3 regions of the Undibacterium sp. MH2W genome follow, and region 1 is predicted to be linked to each of the others. Evidence: predicted binding sites of a transcription regulator. Region 1 holds the regulator's gene; each other region holds the start of a gene.
The links. The regulator sigma-54, encoded in region 1, starts transcription at its own class of promoters, with help from an activator protein. The targets are predictions, from matches to a motif close to TGGCANGNAANCTGCTTT.

Region 2: ACO0K2_RS12640 (urease subunit gamma) is a predicted target of sigma-54. The motif match lies at 2,158-2,175, and genes of this name have one in related genera.
Region 3: ACO0K2_RS01585 (nitrate/nitrite transporter) is a predicted target of sigma-54. The motif match lies at 3,813-3,830, and genes of this name have one in related genera.

The regions. Positions count from the first base shown of each region.
Region 1 covers NZ_JBMPPA010000002.1:646,528-652,085, reverse strand. The annotation lists gene ACO0K2_RS07225 (KdsC family phosphatase) at 1-443, shown strand, start outside; gene lptC (LPS export ABC transporter periplasmic protein LptC) at 440-1,063, shown strand; gene lptA (lipopolysaccharide transport periplasmic protein LptA) at 1,102-1,668, shown strand; gene lptB (LPS export ABC transporter ATP-binding protein) at 1,700-2,464, shown strand; gene ACO0K2_RS07205 (RNA polymerase factor sigma-54) at 2,475-3,959, shown strand; gene hpf (ribosome hibernation-promoting factor, HPF/YfiA family) at 4,069-4,416, shown strand; gene ACO0K2_RS07195 (enoyl-CoA hydratase/isomerase family protein) at 4,584-5,558, shown strand, end outside.
Region 2 covers NZ_JBMPPA010000004.1:450,011-455,568, reverse strand. The annotation lists gene ACO0K2_RS12650 (VTT domain-containing protein) at 1-736, opposite strand, end outside; gene ACO0K2_RS12645 (hypothetical protein) at 888-1,970, opposite strand; gene ACO0K2_RS12640 (urease subunit gamma) at 2,228-2,530, shown strand; gene ACO0K2_RS12635 (urease subunit beta) at 2,539-2,856, shown strand; gene ureC (urease subunit alpha) at 2,853-4,550, shown strand; gene ureE (urease accessory protein UreE) at 4,600-5,118, shown strand; gene ACO0K2_RS12620 (urease accessory protein UreF) at 5,118-5,558, shown strand, end outside.
Region 3 covers NZ_JBMPPA010000001.1:359,626-365,183, reverse strand. The annotation lists gene ACO0K2_RS01600 (YeiH family protein) at 1-1,061, opposite strand, end outside; gene ACO0K2_RS01595 (DUF2946 domain-containing protein) at 1,498-1,881, shown strand; gene ACO0K2_RS01590 (PepSY-associated TM helix domain-containing protein) at 2,152-3,588, shown strand; gene ACO0K2_RS01585 (nitrate/nitrite transporter) at 4,010-5,212, shown strand; gene nirB (nitrite reductase large subunit NirB) at 5,228-5,558, shown strand, end outside.

The DNA of each region.
Region 1 (5,558 bases):
ATTTTGGTCCAGAGGGCGAAGCATTGAAGACGTTTAACGTCCTTGATGGACAAGGCATCCGCTTATTACAAAAAGCGGGGATTGAGACCGCCATTATCAGCGCTCGCCAATCTGCTATCGTATCGAAACGTGCAGCAGATCTTGACATCACGCATGTCCGCCAAGGGATTCATGATAAGAAAGAAGCATTTCTGGCGTTGTTAGAAGAGTTGCAACTGACGAGCGACCAATGCGGCTTTATTGGCGACGACGTGATCGATCTGCCGGTCTTGACCCGTGTCGGATTTGCCGTCAGTGTTCCTAATGGACATGCTGAAGTACGCTCACGTGTTGACTATGTCACGACCGCATTCGGTGGCAAAGGCGCAGCGCGGGAAGTTTGTGACTATATTCTGCGGGCGCAGAATAAATACACCCTTGCTTTATCCGACTACTTGGCATGAAACCACAAATCACGATCGATCGCGCTCAAATCTGGATTGCTGTTGCAATCTTGGGTTTCGTTGCGCTCGGCAGCTTTTGGGTAGAAAGTGCATTTCGCCAACGAGGCGAGGAAGATGCGCAAAAATTGGCGATCCGCCTCGAACCGGATTATTACGTTGAACAGTTCAATTTCATTCGACTCTCTAATAGCAGCAAAGCCAATTATCATTTAACGGGTGACAAGCTGGTGCATTTGCCACGGACAGATCAATACGAAATTACGAACCCGCACATTAATAGTTTTGCCGAGCAACGCACACCTGTAACAATCATTGCTGCTCGTGCCGTCGTTGACCAAAAATCAAATACCGTGATTCCACAACGTGAACACGATATCGTTCGCCTGTACGACAATGTGTCCGTAGAGCGCCCTGATGGGGAAAACTCCCACTTTATGCGCTTAGAAACCGATTATCTGATGTTAACGCCCGATGATGATTTAATCACATCGGATCATCCAGTCACTTTATTCACCCAAGGTATCGAGGCACGCGCCGTTGGCCTGGTTGCTAATATCGCGACGCAGCAACTGGAATTACTTAGCAAAGTCCATGCGCGTTTGAAGAAACGTGGCGATTGACCATTTACCTGAACAGACACCCCCTTAGAAAGTAAACCATGCGCCTGACTCTCCTTTCTCCTCGTCAGATGATTCACTCACTATTATTGGTTGGCTTCTTGACCTCAGCCGCATTACCAGCCCACGCTGAGAAAGCGGACAGCAAAAAAGAAATGGTAATCGAAGCCGACCATCTCACTAGTGATGGAAAAACAAACGTAACAACAGCCTTTGGTGATGTGCATATCACCAAAGGCTCGCTCGTCGTTAGAGCAGAACGTGCTATTGCCACAAAATCGCCCGATGAATTTCAAAATGTGAAGCTCTTCAGCAAAGCAGGTGGTAAAGTGAGCTTTCGTCAAAAGCGTGACGGTGGCTCAGACCTCTGGGTAGAGGGCGAGGCAGAGCACGCAGAGTATGACGAGAAAACTGAGTTGATTAAATTTATCTCGGCTGCCAAAGTTCGCTACCTCGAAGGTACCAAGGTCACCGACGAACAAGAAGGCGAATACTTGTCTTACGATAGTAAAAACGATGTTTTTGTGGGCTCAAATACGAGCAGCGGTAAGGCAGTCTCTGGCAGCGGCAGAATTCGCCTGACGATTCAACCTAAAGCCGATAAATAACGACAAAACACAAAAATACAAGAAAACCAAGATGCCAACCAATACATCAGAAACAACCAGCACGCTGGTGGTCAAAGGTCTGAAAAAACGCTACGGTGCGCGACAAGTAGTGAGAGACGTCTCGTTGTCCGTCAAGAGTGGCGAAGTCGTTGGACTACTCGGCCCCAACGGAGCAGGTAAAACCACGTCTTTTTACATGATTGTGGGTTTAGTCCCTTCTGATGGTGGCAATATCACAATCGATGGCATCCCCGCTTCCGGTCTCGCGATTCATGAACGTGCAGTACTGGGTTTGTCCTACCTGCCTCAAGAAGCCTCTGTTTTTAGAAAACTCACCGTGGAAGAAAATATCCGCGCCGTGTTAGAGATTCAAAAAGATAAAAATAATAAATATTTATCCAAGGCTGACATCGATACACGTCTCAACGCCTTACTGGCCGATTTGCAGATTGAAAAAATCCGCGAGAACCAGGCGCTCTCGTTATCAGGTGGTGAACGGCGACGCGTTGAGATTGCAAGAGCATTGGCAACGAATCCACGGTTTGTGTTGCTTGACGAGCCCTTTGCAGGCGTTGATCCGATTGCAGTGATTGAGATTCAACGTATTGTCCGCTTCTTGAAAGAACGCGGTATCGGTGTGTTGATCACCGATCACAACGTGCGTGAAACTCTTGGTATTTGTGACCACGCCTACATTATCAACCAAGGTGCCGTATTGGCCAGCGGTAAGCCCGACGATATCATTGAAAATGAATCCGTCAGACGCGTGTACCTAGGAGAGCATTTCCGCATGTGACGGAAGCATCATGAAACAAAGTCTGCAACTCCGCACATCTCAGCATCTTGCTCTCACGCCGCAATTGCAACAATCCATCCGATTGCTGCAATTATCGACCCTCGAATTGCATCAAGAGCTAGAGACCCTCCTCATCGAAAACCCGTTGCTCGAACGGGTCGATGATCCTATGGACAATGCAGTTCGGCTTTTGGCTGACGGCGGTATTAACACTGCCAGTGCCACCCCCGATGCAGGCATGGAAGTACCCGACCTACAAGCGACGACCGCAACGACAGTAGAGACGTCTTCTGACACCGAATTTGCGATCAACGACAGCGTGAGTGCCAACGAAGAAGAATGGAGCTTCAACGATGCGCCAGCAAGCCAATACAATGCGGAAGATGATGATGGACAACGTCAGCTAGAAGCTGCGCATATTGGTCTGCGTGAGCATTTGCTGGAACAGATGCGCTTGAATTTACGTGAACCGCGCGATCTTGCACTGGTGGAACTGATCATTGATGCGATTGATGACAATGGTTATCTGAGTGAAACATTAGATGAAATCCATGCCAGTCTGCCAATTGAATTGACCGTCGAACCAGAAGAACTGACGTTTGCCTTGTCGATGGTGCAAAGCTTTGATCCTGCTGGCGTTGGTGCGCGGTGCCCAGCAGAATGTCTTGCTTTGCAGATAAAACGTTTACCTGATATTCCATTCGTGACGCGTCGCCTTGCGTTAAATATTGTTGAAAATCAATTAAATTTATTTGCACAGCGTGACTTTACAAAATTAAAGAAAATTTTTGATTGCGATGACGAAGATTTGCGCGAAGCACAAATCGTGATTCGTGCTTGCAAACCACGTCCTGGTAGCGAATTTGCTAAGAGCAGTTCGGACTATGTTGTCCCTGATGTCATTGTTAAAAAAACGGCTCACGGTTGGCAGGTTGTCCTCAATCAAGACGTGATGCCCAAGCTACGCGTGAGCAGTATTTATGCCAACATGATGCGTCAGCACCGCGGAGAAAATGGTCTCTCTACGCAACTTCAGGAAGCACGCTGGTTGATCAAAAATATGCGCCAACGTTTCGAAACCATCTTGCGCGTTGCACAAGCGATAGTAGAAAGACAGCGTAATTTTTTCACACACGGTGCAGTTGCGATGCGCCCCCTTGTTTTGCGCGAAATAGCTGATACACTAGGATTACACGAGAGCACCATTTCTCGTGTAACGACCCAAAAATACATGTTGACCCCACATGGCATGTTTGAGTTGAAATATTTTTTCGGCAGCCATGTCGCGACGGAAACCGGGGGAGAAGCATCGTCCACCGCGATACGAGCACTCATCAAGCAGTTGATAGGAGCAGAAGACCAGAAGAACCCACTCTCTGACAGTAAAATCGCAGACATGCTGGGTGAACAGGGCATGGTAATTGCCCGACGGACAGTCGCCAAATACCGCGAAGCCTTGAAAATTCCTCCAGTGAGTATGCGTAAATCTTTATAAGTTTGTCCTTGTATTTACGGCTTAGATTGCTATATATGATTTAGCTCAACACATTTTGAATGAATCGAGCGCATTGTTGTAGCATGTAACATCACTATAGGAGCACAGTATGAATCTCACCATCAGTGGACATCACGTCGAAGTAACTCCTGCAATTCGCGAATACGTGCATACCAAGTTGGAAAGGGTACGGCGCCACTTCGATCAAGTCATTGATATTGCCGTCATTCTGACGGTAGACAAGCTCCGGGAAAAAGAAAAACGTCACAAGGCAGATATCAACCTGCACATCAGTGGTAAAGATATCCACGTTGAGAGTTTGGCACATGATTTGTATGCTGCCATTGATGCATTGGTCGATAAACTGGATCGTCAAGTGATTAAACACAAAGACAAGATTCAGGAACATCACCACGATGCCATCAAACACATGCCTGATCCGGCATCGGCATCATAAGCACCTCATGAGCGCCCTGCGAAGTCAGAGGCAACCAACAAAGGACGCAATAGAGCGTCCTTTTTTGTTTGCGTAACGCTTTCTGTCGCAGTGCCAAAAGCGCGTGACGCCACATCCAGCCCAGCATAAAATAAGGGCTTCATCACCATTATTCTATTGGTCATCCTATGAGCGAACACGTTATCACCTCCGTTAATAATCATATTGGGTTTATTACGCTAGACCGCCCCAAAGCACTCAACTCGCTTTCACTAGAGATGGTTCGTGCCATCACCGCTAGTCTCTTACAATGGCGCGATGACGCACAAATTCGTGCTGTCGTTATTCATAGCAGTAGCGAAAAGGCCTTGTGCGCGGGTGGTGACATTCGCTTTTTTTATGATGTTGGCACAGCATCCCCGAAGGGTGATAGTGCACTCTTAGAAGATTTTTTTACGGAAGAATATGCATTAAATCATTTAATTCATTTTTATCCGAAGCCTTACATCGCCATCATGAATGGCGTTGTGATGGGTGGAGGCATGGGTATCGCACAAGCAGGCCAAGACGCCTGCGTACGCATCGTCACTGAACGCACGAAAATGGCGATGCCAGAGGTGAATATCGGACTCTTCCCCGATGTAGGAGGTGGTTACTTCTTATCACACACACCTGGCCAAATCGGTACGTATCTGGGCTTAAGCGGAGAGATCATTGGTGCGGCGGACGCCCTCTATGCAGGCCTTGCTGATGTGTTTATTCCAACAACGGAGATTCCCGCGTTGATGGCGCTTTTCAGCAATCACGATACGACTGATTGGCGTCAAGCGATTCACAATTTCGCCGCTCCCTTTGCAACGCAAATCGACCCAACGCAAAGCAAACTGGCCACACATCGTACAGAGATTGATGCCTTGTTCATCGGCGATAGTGTCCCTGCTATCACAGAGCGTCTGAAAGCCAGCGATAGCACCTTCGCTCAGACAACCGTCGCCACGATGGAAAAACGCTCACCATTGCTCATGAGCGTGACATTGGAGCAACTGCGCCGCAGCGCCAACATGACGGTGTCAGATTGTCTGCGCATGGAAAGAACCATGGTTCGTCACTGTTTCAAGCATGGTGAAGTCGTAGAAGGTGTTCGTGCGTTGGTTGTCGACAAA
Region 2 (5,558 bases), on a different contig from region 1:
TACGCACCAAAGCGCCAGGGAAGATGCCGGTTTCTTCTATGTATGCCTGACTGCGCAAATCAATCACCTGAAAAGGCTTATTAGATGTAGCAAGTTGTGCTAATTCGTCAGTGGTGATGTGTGGAATCGCTGCTAATTGTTCAAAGCGCATTTTCTGCCAGAATTTCCAGCCAAACCACACAAGGAAGATCCCCAAAAAGACGGTCATAATTTGAATGCCATGTTCCGCCAAAAGATCAACGGCAGCCGCGATTTGCTCTTGCAATGCAAAGCCTGCGAGGAGTGCAATGCCAGCCCATAACGCCGCGCCAATTGCAGAAGCAAATAAAAATTGACCACGTGGCATTCCTAGTGCGCCAGCGACGGGCGGTGCGACGGTGGAAAAGCCAGGAATAAATTTACCGAAGACCAGAGACCACATGCCCCACTTCACAAAACGCGCTTCTGTCTGATTGACGCACGAACCGGGGTTGATGGACATCTTGCACAATAATTTTAATACCTTGTAGCCAAATACCTTCCCCGCTTGATACCACACCAAGTCAGCGATCAGCGAAGCAGTCACAGCGGCATCAAGCATGGCGCTGAGTGGTAGGAGAGAGGTTGCTTGGCTCGCATTGATCATCATCGTCGGTACAGCGGGGACCGGCAGACCGAGCTGTTGCAGCAAGACATTGGTAAAAATGAGCAGGCTGCTGTTATGAGTGACAATATCGTTGAGCCAGTGCGCTGACATAGAAAGTAATCGGTTAGGGTGAAATGGCAGATCGATTGTGGGGCAATCGCAGATACGGCGTCTTTTCTATTTTAACTCAATAGCTCGTATCGGTTCGTTGTCTTCCATCGGTTCGTTGTCTTCCGTTATCCGATGCTGCAGAAATCACCTGTCACGGCGCGATCGCCTGACATTGGGCTGCATTAGGTGCTGTCGTGGCACTACGACCAAATAGAATGTGGGTTCCACATTGCGAGCCGAACATCTGCGCTTGATTGTGACCGACGCCAATGACCTCGAAACGCTCATGCATCTGTACACTCAATGGACCCGCGAGATAGTGCTCATAGTGCCAGTAGCCCCGGGCGCGCGTAATTCTGGTTGGCCCTTCTGCTTCCGCACCACAGGATTTATCGAGTACCCGATGGTTGGGATCGTTATCTGACGTTCCCGCTAGATAGGTGACACGACGCTGCAGATAACGGTGGAACAGATCTGAGCCTGCCATCGTCCCTGCGTACGGCACCATATTCTGCATTCCGTACCGGTAATCATCGTAGCTAGGACACAGTTTCTGGTCATATCTTGCAAAACCATCGCCCTGTGGACGCTCTGGCGTGAAATACAGATAAGACGAAGGATTGGCGATGACATAACGTACATCCAAGCCAGTCTGGCGTAACTGTTCATCGACATGATTCAAGACCGCATAACGGTGCACCAGTTGCCCACCACCTGAATGGCCCGCGACGGTGATTTTTTGCAGTAGGGGAAAGCGTTTTTTATCAGCGAGCATCAGGAGAATGTCATCGAGCACTGTCAAGGAGCTTAACCCGTGAGAGGGAAGCGTGCCGCTCACGGCGTTATCGCCGCCTGTCCAACCTTGGATAGACCAGAGAGGCATGTTGTCGAACCCCTTATCTTTATCCGGTACGCCAGGAAAATTGGGCGCAATGACGAGAACCTCTTTGGGACTGCGCCCCGACCCCTCTAACAGCGCCATCGCGGAGGCGAAATAATCATCCCCATTTCGTTGTATTCCATGCTGAACAATGATGGCTTCGCGTACATCGGGCTGAGAGACGGATAAATCGTCGTTGGCATAGACCGGAAAATCATATTGATCCTGACCAGAAGTGCCAAGGTGTAGACGTTGCCAGTGCGGTACTTCTCCCGCAATTGCACCGACAGAGAGCTGCGTCAACGAGAGAGTGACACCGCTGAGAATGTGGGTAATTAACGAGGATCGTTTCATGGTTCATTCGCCTGCGAAGAAGGTGAGCGCCGAAGAACTGCATTATACAAAGGGGTCATTGAATACAGCAGAGTGGGTTTGTAACGTTGTGATAACGATGTGTATGACACATAACGGGGCGTACTCAAAAAAAATGCACCAAAATGCAACACTTTCTTTGATATTCGGGCGCGATGGTAGCAGAGTGGTGCATGAAAGCTGGTTTGATTCTTGCACTATTTGAATGTGATTCGCGTTTGTTAGATAAAGGCAGAACCATGGACCTCACCCCCCGAGAAAAAGACAAGTTATTGATTTTTACCGCCGCTTTGTTGGCAGAACGACGAATGGCGCGTGGCCTGAAGCTGAATTACCCCGAAGCGGTCGCGCTCATTAGTGCCGCCATTATGGAAGGTGCACGTGATGGCAAAAGCGTTGCACAACTCATGTCTGATGGTACCCAGATTTTGACACGCGCCGATGTCATGGAAGGGGTGCCCGAAATGATTCCTGATATTCAGATCGAGGCAACCTTCCCAGATGGCACCAAATTGGTGACCGTTCATCATCCAATTCCTTAGGAGTACTTATGATTCCTGGTGAAATGTTCGTCGCTCTGGGCGATATCGAACTCAACGTTGGCAGACCGACGGCGACCATCGTCGTGGCCAATAGTGGTGATCGCCCCATTCAGGTGGGGTCCCATTTTCATTTTTTTGAAACCAATCCCTTTTTAAAGTTTGATAGAGACGTCGCCTATGGCATGCGCCTCAATATCGCAGCCGGTACTGCTGTCCGCTTTGAACCTGGCCAGCAACGCACAGTAGAGCTCGTTGCGCTCGCGGGTGATCGTCAAGTGTACGGATTTAATGGCCTAGTCATGGGACCATTGAAAGGATCGTTATGAAAATCTCCCGTCAGGCATATGCAGAAATGTTTGGCCCAACGACTGGCGATCGTTTGCGGCTCGCAGATACCGATTTATTGATTGAAATTGAAAAAGATTTCGCGATTTACGGCGAAGAGGTCAAGTTCGGCGGCGGCAAAGTGATTCGGGATGGCATGGGGCAATCCCAGCGTGCGCACGCAGACGTCATGGATACCGTCATCACCAACGCCGTTATTCTCGATCACTGGGGCATTGTGAAAGCAGACATTGGTCTCAAAAATGGTTTGATCGCATGCATCGGTAAAGCCGGTAACCCCGATATCCAGCCTGGGGTTGATATGGCGATTGGTGGTGCAACGGAGATTATTGCCGGCGAAGGGATGATTGTGACAGCGGGTGGCATCGATTCGCACATTCACTTTATCTGTCCTCAACAAATTGAAGAAGCATTAATGAGCGGTGTTACGACCATGCTTGGCGGCGGTACGGGGCCTGCGGTAGGTACTGCGGCGACGACCTGTACGCCAGGACCTTGGCACCTTCATTCGATGCTGATGGCGGCCGATGCATTTCCGATGAACCTTGGTTTTTTAGGCAAAGGGAATGTGAGCCTGCCGCTGCCGTTGGAAGAGCAAATCCGTGCCGGTGCTATTGGCTTAAAGCTCCATGAGGATTGGGGCAGTACACCCCAAGCGATTGATAATTGTCTGACAGTGGCTGATCGCATGGATGTGCAAGTGGCGATCCACAGCGACACCCTTAATGAAGGTGGTTTTTTAGAGCATACACTGGCTGCTTTTAAAGATCGTACGATCCATACTTTTCATACAGAGGGTGCGGGTGGTGGACACGCGCCGGACATCATTGCTGCAGTAGGGCAAGGAAATGTTTTGCCATCTTCCACGAATCCGACGCGTCCGTACACGGTCAATACGCTCGATGAACATCTCGATATGCTTATGGTCTGCCACCATTTAGATCCGGCGATTGCTGAAGATATCGCCTTTGCGGAGTCGAGGATCCGTCGAGAGACTATTGCCGCAGAAGATATTTTGCATGATATCGGCGCAATTTCCATGATGTCATCTGATTCCCAAGCGATGGGCCGGGTGGGGGAAGTCGTCATGCGGACCTGGCAGACGGCACACAAAATGAAGCAACAGCGCGGCGCATTACCTGAGGATCAATCTGGTAATGATAATTTCCGTGTCAAACGGTATGTTGCTAAATACACGATCAATCCTGCAATTACTCATGGCATATCGCACGTCGTTGGCTCAATCGAAGTGGGAAAAATTGCGGATATCGTTTTATGGAAACCGGCTTTTTTCGGGGTAAAACCATCGATGATTCTCAAGGGCGGCATGATTGCCGCGGCGCAGATGGGCGACCCTAACGCGTCGATTCCAACACCGCAGCCAGTACATTATCGGATGATGTTTGGCGCATTTGGTGGTGGCTTGAAAAAATCCTTTACCTTCGTCTCTCAGGCAGGATACGACGCGGGATTGGCTGAGCAATTAAAGCTCAGTAAAACTCTCATTCCGATCAAAAATACCCGACATGTCCGCAAACAAGACATGATTCACAACGCACTGGTTCCAACGATGGAAGTCGATCCTGAGACGTACGAGGTTCGCGCCAACGGTGAATTGCTGGTGTGCGAGCCGGCGAAGGTACTGCCGATGGCACAACGGTATTTTTTGTTTTAACACAGGATGTTGAATAACCTTTATTTCAGACAAGGATGATGTAATCACCATGTTGACACTTCATACAAAAACAGAAAAAGCAGAAAAAATTGATGGACAACTGATTTTGCCCTACGAGTTACGCGAAAAATCTCGTCTCAGAGCACATTTGGTGAGTGGAGAAGACGTCGCGGTATTCACCGTTCGCGGCACAGTCATGCGCGATGGTGACTTGATGTTAGGAAACGATGGACGTGTGATTCAGGTGCTGGCGGCACCAGAGCCAACGTATAAAGTGGAATGCGACCATGCCTTTGCCTTATTGCGCTGTGCGTTTCATTTAGGTAACCGCCATACGCAGGCACAACTGGGGGACGGTTATTTGCGGATTCGTAAAGATCTCGTCCTGAAAGAAATGCTACAGGGCTTAGGGGCGAGGGTCACGGAAGAAATGGCGAGTTTCGAGCCAGAAGCCGGTGCTTACGGTGGCGGTCATCATCATGGTGGCGATGATATGCATCCACATAACCCGCTTGCGCCGATTCCTTTGCGTCAACGGATCCATCGTCCATCCGATAAGTCTGACTAATGCAATCTGCAGCCTTATTACATCTGCTTCAGCTAGCGAGCCCATCCTTACCGATTGGCGCTTATAGTTATTCGCAGGGGCTTGAGTCAGCCATTGAGCAGGGACTGGTACGTAACGAAAACAGCGCAAGGACATGGATTACGACGTATTTACATGAGATTGTCGCCACGTTTGAAGCACCCGTGTTGTGGCGCTTAATCGATGCTTTTCAACGACGGGATCAAGAACAGGTGCGTTATTGGAACAGTGTCTTTATCGCCGCACGCGACACCGCCGAATTTCGCGCTGAAAGCATTCAAATGGGGTATTCGTTAGGAAAATTGGTGGGTGAGCTGCGTATTGCAGACGAGCAGTTGATGGCAATCTTGCTTGCGCAATCCGAGTTACCTTTACCGACCTCGCTAGCGTGTGCCGCTGTGGCGCTGGAGGTGCCTGCCCCG
Region 3 (5,558 bases), on a different contig from region 1:
TTTTCCCATCGGGTGGTGGCAACAATCGCTAAGATAAAGGCCCAGATACCAATCCATGCATCACGTCCAACCACTTTCATCAAGGTAAATGCCCACACCGCCTGATCAGCGGTCCCCTCGATGCCCTGCACCTGACCTGCATAACCACCATAGGTCTGAGCGGCCGCAATACCGGCTGCATCAGCAAATTCCGATGTGCCGATCCATGCACCGGCCACCCCCGTTGGTAGTTGCAAATAGCGCGAAATTAAAGGAAGTGCAAAAATCATCGCGATTGCCCACAAGATGACGATCGTAATTGAGACAGAGGCATGCTCTTTCTTTGCACCAACAGCACCCGCGATCGCAATGGATGCAGATACGCCGCATACCGCACCGCCAGCGGCCAAGGTCGCCGCCTGACGACGATCCAAGCCAAGGCGAATAGCAACAAAAAAGATCACTAAGAAAGTCGCGATAGAAACGATCGATGCCTGGAAAATGGCAATCGGACCAGCCCAAACGAGCAAGGTAAACGGTAAGGTCGCGCCCAATAAAATGATACCGATTTTGACGTAAAATTCGACGCGAAAGCCACTCTTAAGCCAATCAGGCAGCGCGACCGTATTTGAAATAAGCATCCCAAGCACTAAAGCAACCAGTGGTGGCTCTAGATTATATTTACTTGCTTGCGCCCATTGACCTAAGGTAAAGATCACCAGTGAGAATACGTACAATAAAGAAAATGCGGGGATAAATTCCGACAACTTACTCCCTAGTGTTTTTAATGCGACTGAAAAAACTGAGATCCATAAAACATACTGCGCCACATAACGTAACCAATTAGCGGTAAAGTGCGACGTGAGCTCAGCAAGTGTTGACCATTTTGCCGGGGTTACGGCAATCCATTTAAGGCTACTACCGGAGGCAAAGAGCGCATACGCAACGAGCACTAGCCCTATGCCAACCCAAATAGCCCACCAATCCTCTTTTAAAAAAATTTCACGCCAACCAATTGGTTGTGTTGATGTGCTGCGCGCTCCTTCTACTGCGGGAGCGTCTATATGTATCGAATTTGTCATGATATCTGCAAATAAAAGTAATTGAATACGACAACGATGGATAGAAAATTGTGAGCGATGCCAATATCGAATTGCATCACTCAGAAATTCCAGCTCTGAAATACATTCACCGAAGAAGACCCCTCCTCCGGGCCGACAAGGATGAAGAGAATACGGAGATCACAGGATAAGAATGGCAGGTATGCCTCATTGCAACGACCATCTTCCGATGACCTTTTTTTGCCACGACTAATGTCATGCGCAATGCAAGTGTAAAAACCAAGGACGTAACTAAGCAACGAATTAGTTCGTATATGTATAGTTAATTTACGACATATTGGGATCAAAAAATATCATCGCTTTTTTCTACTGCTGATATCAAGTCATGTAAAATCGACGATCTCATCTGCACAACACTATCTGTACAATTTTCTGTACGTAATCGATCTCGTAGCATATGCACCTCCGTCGACAACTCAACGCACTGATCATCAACATCGCTATCTTTGCCATGTTGATGGCGTTCTTTGCGCCGTCGGTATCAAGATTGCTTGCACTGCGAGCCGACTTCACGACGACGATTTGTCGTGTGCCAACACAAGCACTCAAGGTGTCGATAAGAGTAATACAACGTGGTGGATCAGAAGAACATCCACAAGGACATCAGCTTGATTGTGGTTATTGTGTGATGCAAGCCGATCTGCCTTTTCTGTCGGTGGCTGATATCACCTTGGTCAGCGCTATTCGTCAACATCAAACATTACCACCCCTCTTCTACCTCTCACCACAACCGTTGCAAGCTTGGCGTGGTGTGCAATCGCGCGCACCGCCACTGATCTAATACTTTCTGTTTCGTTTTTACGACTGTTTTGGCGATGTTGCTCTCTCAGGAGGCAGCGCGGATGCGTCTATTCACACATTGCAGAGAGCATGTCCCCCTATGAACGGTGACGTCACATAAGGATATAGGGATGCACGGCCAATCGCTAAACGGTAAAAATTTGACCCAATACCTATTGAGATGAACGCTGAGATGAACGCTGAAATAATCGTTGAAATAAGCGTTGAAATAAGCGTTGAAATTAGCGTTCAAGTTCACAAGTGAGAATTCATGTCTTTTAAAAATAATAGTTCAACTGCAGGAAGCAGTTCTACTTTGTATCGCCGCGTATGGCGTTGGCATTTTTTTGCAAGCCTACTTTGCTTGCCTTTTATTTTCTCCCTCGCCGCAACGGGATCCATTTATCTATTTCATCGCCAACTCGATGACATCATTTATGCGGACAAACTAATTCGATCCACAACCGACAGCCAATCGATGGTCGCAGACACACCGACACTATCTGCACGTACCTTGATCGACCGGGCTAGCGAACGCTATCCCGGCGCGGTGAAATCCATCACCTTTCCAGAAGATACGTTTCACAATGTTCAGGTCGATGTGGCGACCAAAGAGGGGACGGTGTTGCAAGTGTTTGTCGATCCTGTCTCGGGTACAGTGGTGGGGGCTATGGATGCGTCAGATCGCCTCATGACCATGGTCAAAAGAGTGCATTCGCTCGCGATGTTGGGTGTCGGTGGGCTAGGCCTCATCGAAATCGTTGCAGGTTGGATCATCGTGCTCGTGCTAACAGGCGCTTACCTTTGGTGGCCGCGTGGTCGCACGAAAGGTGTCGTATCCATTCGCAAAGAGGCGGTTGGCCGTGTCTGGTGGCGCGATGTGCATGCTGTCGCTGGTGCTTTTGCAGCGATCGTGATTCTATTTTTGGCGCTGACGGGCATGCCGTGGTCCGTATTCTGGGGTAAACATGTCAATCAGCTTCTCAGCGACCAAGGATGGGGCGTGCCTAATAGCATGTGGCGGAGTGTCCCTCACTCTACACTGCCAGCTGAAGCACTGGGAGACCTACCGTGGAACCTCCAGCAACAACCCGTACCAGCGTCCGCCCTCAGCAACGAGCATGATGAACACCGCATGCATCAGGATGACGCGTTGCATCACGATTCAATAGAAATCAATCACAGCCAACCAGCGACCAAGCCGATTGATGATGTTGTTAAGATCATTCACTCATTAGGAATGCCAAAAGGCTACCGTTTAATGCTGCCTCGAGGCAAAGAGGGAGTCTACAGCGCAATCCACTCATCGCCGAAACTGGCTGCACAGCGGGTGATCCATATTGATCAATATGCCGGAAAAGTGCTCGTCGATGTCACACCAGCGCAATTTGGCGCGCTCGGTTATGCAGTGGAATGGGGAGTCAGTGTGCATCAAGGTGGCGAGTTTGGAGGGATGAACCTACTGATCATGCTGTTAGGCTGTCTTGCAACCATGCTCCTGTGCGTCAGTGGTGTGGTGATGTGGTGGTCGCGCCGTCCGCAAGGTCAACTGGCCGCCCCGCCCCGTCCTCGCGATGCCCACCTTGCGCTGGGTGTTGTGGGCATCAGTGTCGCGCTAGGAGTGGTCTTTCCGCTATTGGGCGCATCGATGTTGGTTGCGTGTTTGGTCGATTATTTGCTTAACATATCGGTGCAAACGGCCGTTTGATCGCATGAGTTTAATTATATTACCTTTCTGACATGCAATCATTCGCGGTACACCATCAGCACGCATGACGGATCGTATCCCCCGCTGAGGGCGGTAGTTTATTCATAACGCACTTGTTCCATTCAAGTGCACCTCTCTCCATTTCGCACTTCTGCAGTGCACGATTCTAGCGCGTCGAACTTCTGCATCGATGCGCGTCCCTCTGATCAATCTTTTTGGGGGGCTGGCATGCATATTGCAACGCAACAGATGTAAGCACAACGACGTGCTGAACGAGAATGCAAGGTGCGATGTCAACGGCGACAACGTGCGACAAGGACAATGGCGTCCCCTCGTAGAAACCTACGAGCGGACGCCATTTTTTATTGGTTCGCGCAGCGTGTCTTTTTCCGTGATACGTTGCTTTAGCTGGGAGATTCACATGGATCGTAGTTTTTGGCGCTCCGGCCACACGCCGACATTATTTTGTTCTTTTCTTTATTTTGACCTCAGTTTTATGGTCTGGTATCTGCTTGGACCGATGCAAGTGCAGATTGCGACCTCGTTGGGTTTAACCACACAAGCGCGGGGATTCATGGTCGCGACACCGATTTTGGCGGGTGCCATTTTGCGGGTCTTCATGGGTTTTCTGGCGGACCGCGTGGGCACGAAGCGTGCAGGATTGATCGGGCAAGTCGTTGTCATTGCCGCCTTGCTCTGTGCTTGGCAGTTTGGCATTCAAAGCTTTGCGGGCATCATGCTGCTTGGATTATTTTTAGGCGTTGCAGGGGCATCGTTCGCGGTAGCGCTGCCACTGGCATCCCGCTGGTACCCACCTCAGCACCAAGGGACTGCAATGGGTATCGCGGGTGCGGGGAACTCCGGCACCGTACTCGCAGCTTTGTTCGCGCCACTGCTCGCAACAGCATTAGGTTGGCAAAACGTGTTTGGCGTTGCTTGTATTCCGCTTGTCTTATTGCTCATGACCTATGCTCGACTGGCAAAAGATGCGCCAGGGACTTTTGTAAAGAAAAATGTGAGTGACTATCTGCGGATGCTAAAGGATTCCGATGCATGGTGGTTCATGTTCTTCTACTCCCTGACTTTCGGCGGTTTTTCTGGATTTGCCAGTGCACTACCAGGCTATTTCCATGATCAATTTGGCTTCGATCCAAAAACAGCAGGATTAGCGACCGCCGCATGTGTATTTGCGGGTTCAATCATGCGTCCGCTGGGTGGGGTTTTAGCTGATCGCATCGGTGGAACTAAATCATTGCTTGCAGTCTTCGCGAGTACGTCAATCCTGATCGCAACGGCTGGCTTTCATATCGGTGGCTCACTTGGCGCATTGACACTCTTTATCATGGCGATGTTGTGTTTGGGTGCGGGGAATGGCGCGGTATTTCAACTCGTTCCGCAGCGGTTTAGTAAAGAAATTGCTGTAATGACCGGCTTGATTGGTATGGCAGGTGGCATTGGTGGTTTTATCCTAGCAGCCAGTCTCGGAGCGATTAAGCAAGCAACAGGGGACTATGCTGTTGGCTTGTGGTTGTTCTCATTCCTCGCTGCCTTAGGGTGGATCAGTCTTAGCGGCGTCAAAGCCCGTTGGCGTACAAGTTGGTCTGCTGGCATGGTGCGCGTTTGATCAAAGAGGCCAATGATGAAAAAATTAAAATTAGTCGTGGTCGGCAATGGCATGGCTGGCATCAGAACGGTAGAAGAATTGCTTGCTATCGCACCGGATATGTATGAAATCACCGTGTTTGGAAATGAACCCCATCCAAACTACAACCGTATCTTGCTATCACCGGTGTTAGCAGGCGAGCAGAATTTTAACGATATCGTGCTCAATCCCGTGTCATGGTACGCTGAGCAAGGCATTGATCTGCGGATGGGCTGTGAAGTAACCAAAATCGACCGCGTAAAGCGCCAAGTGATCACGGCCGATGGTCATTGCACACCCTATGATCGCTTATTGTTAGCAACCGGTT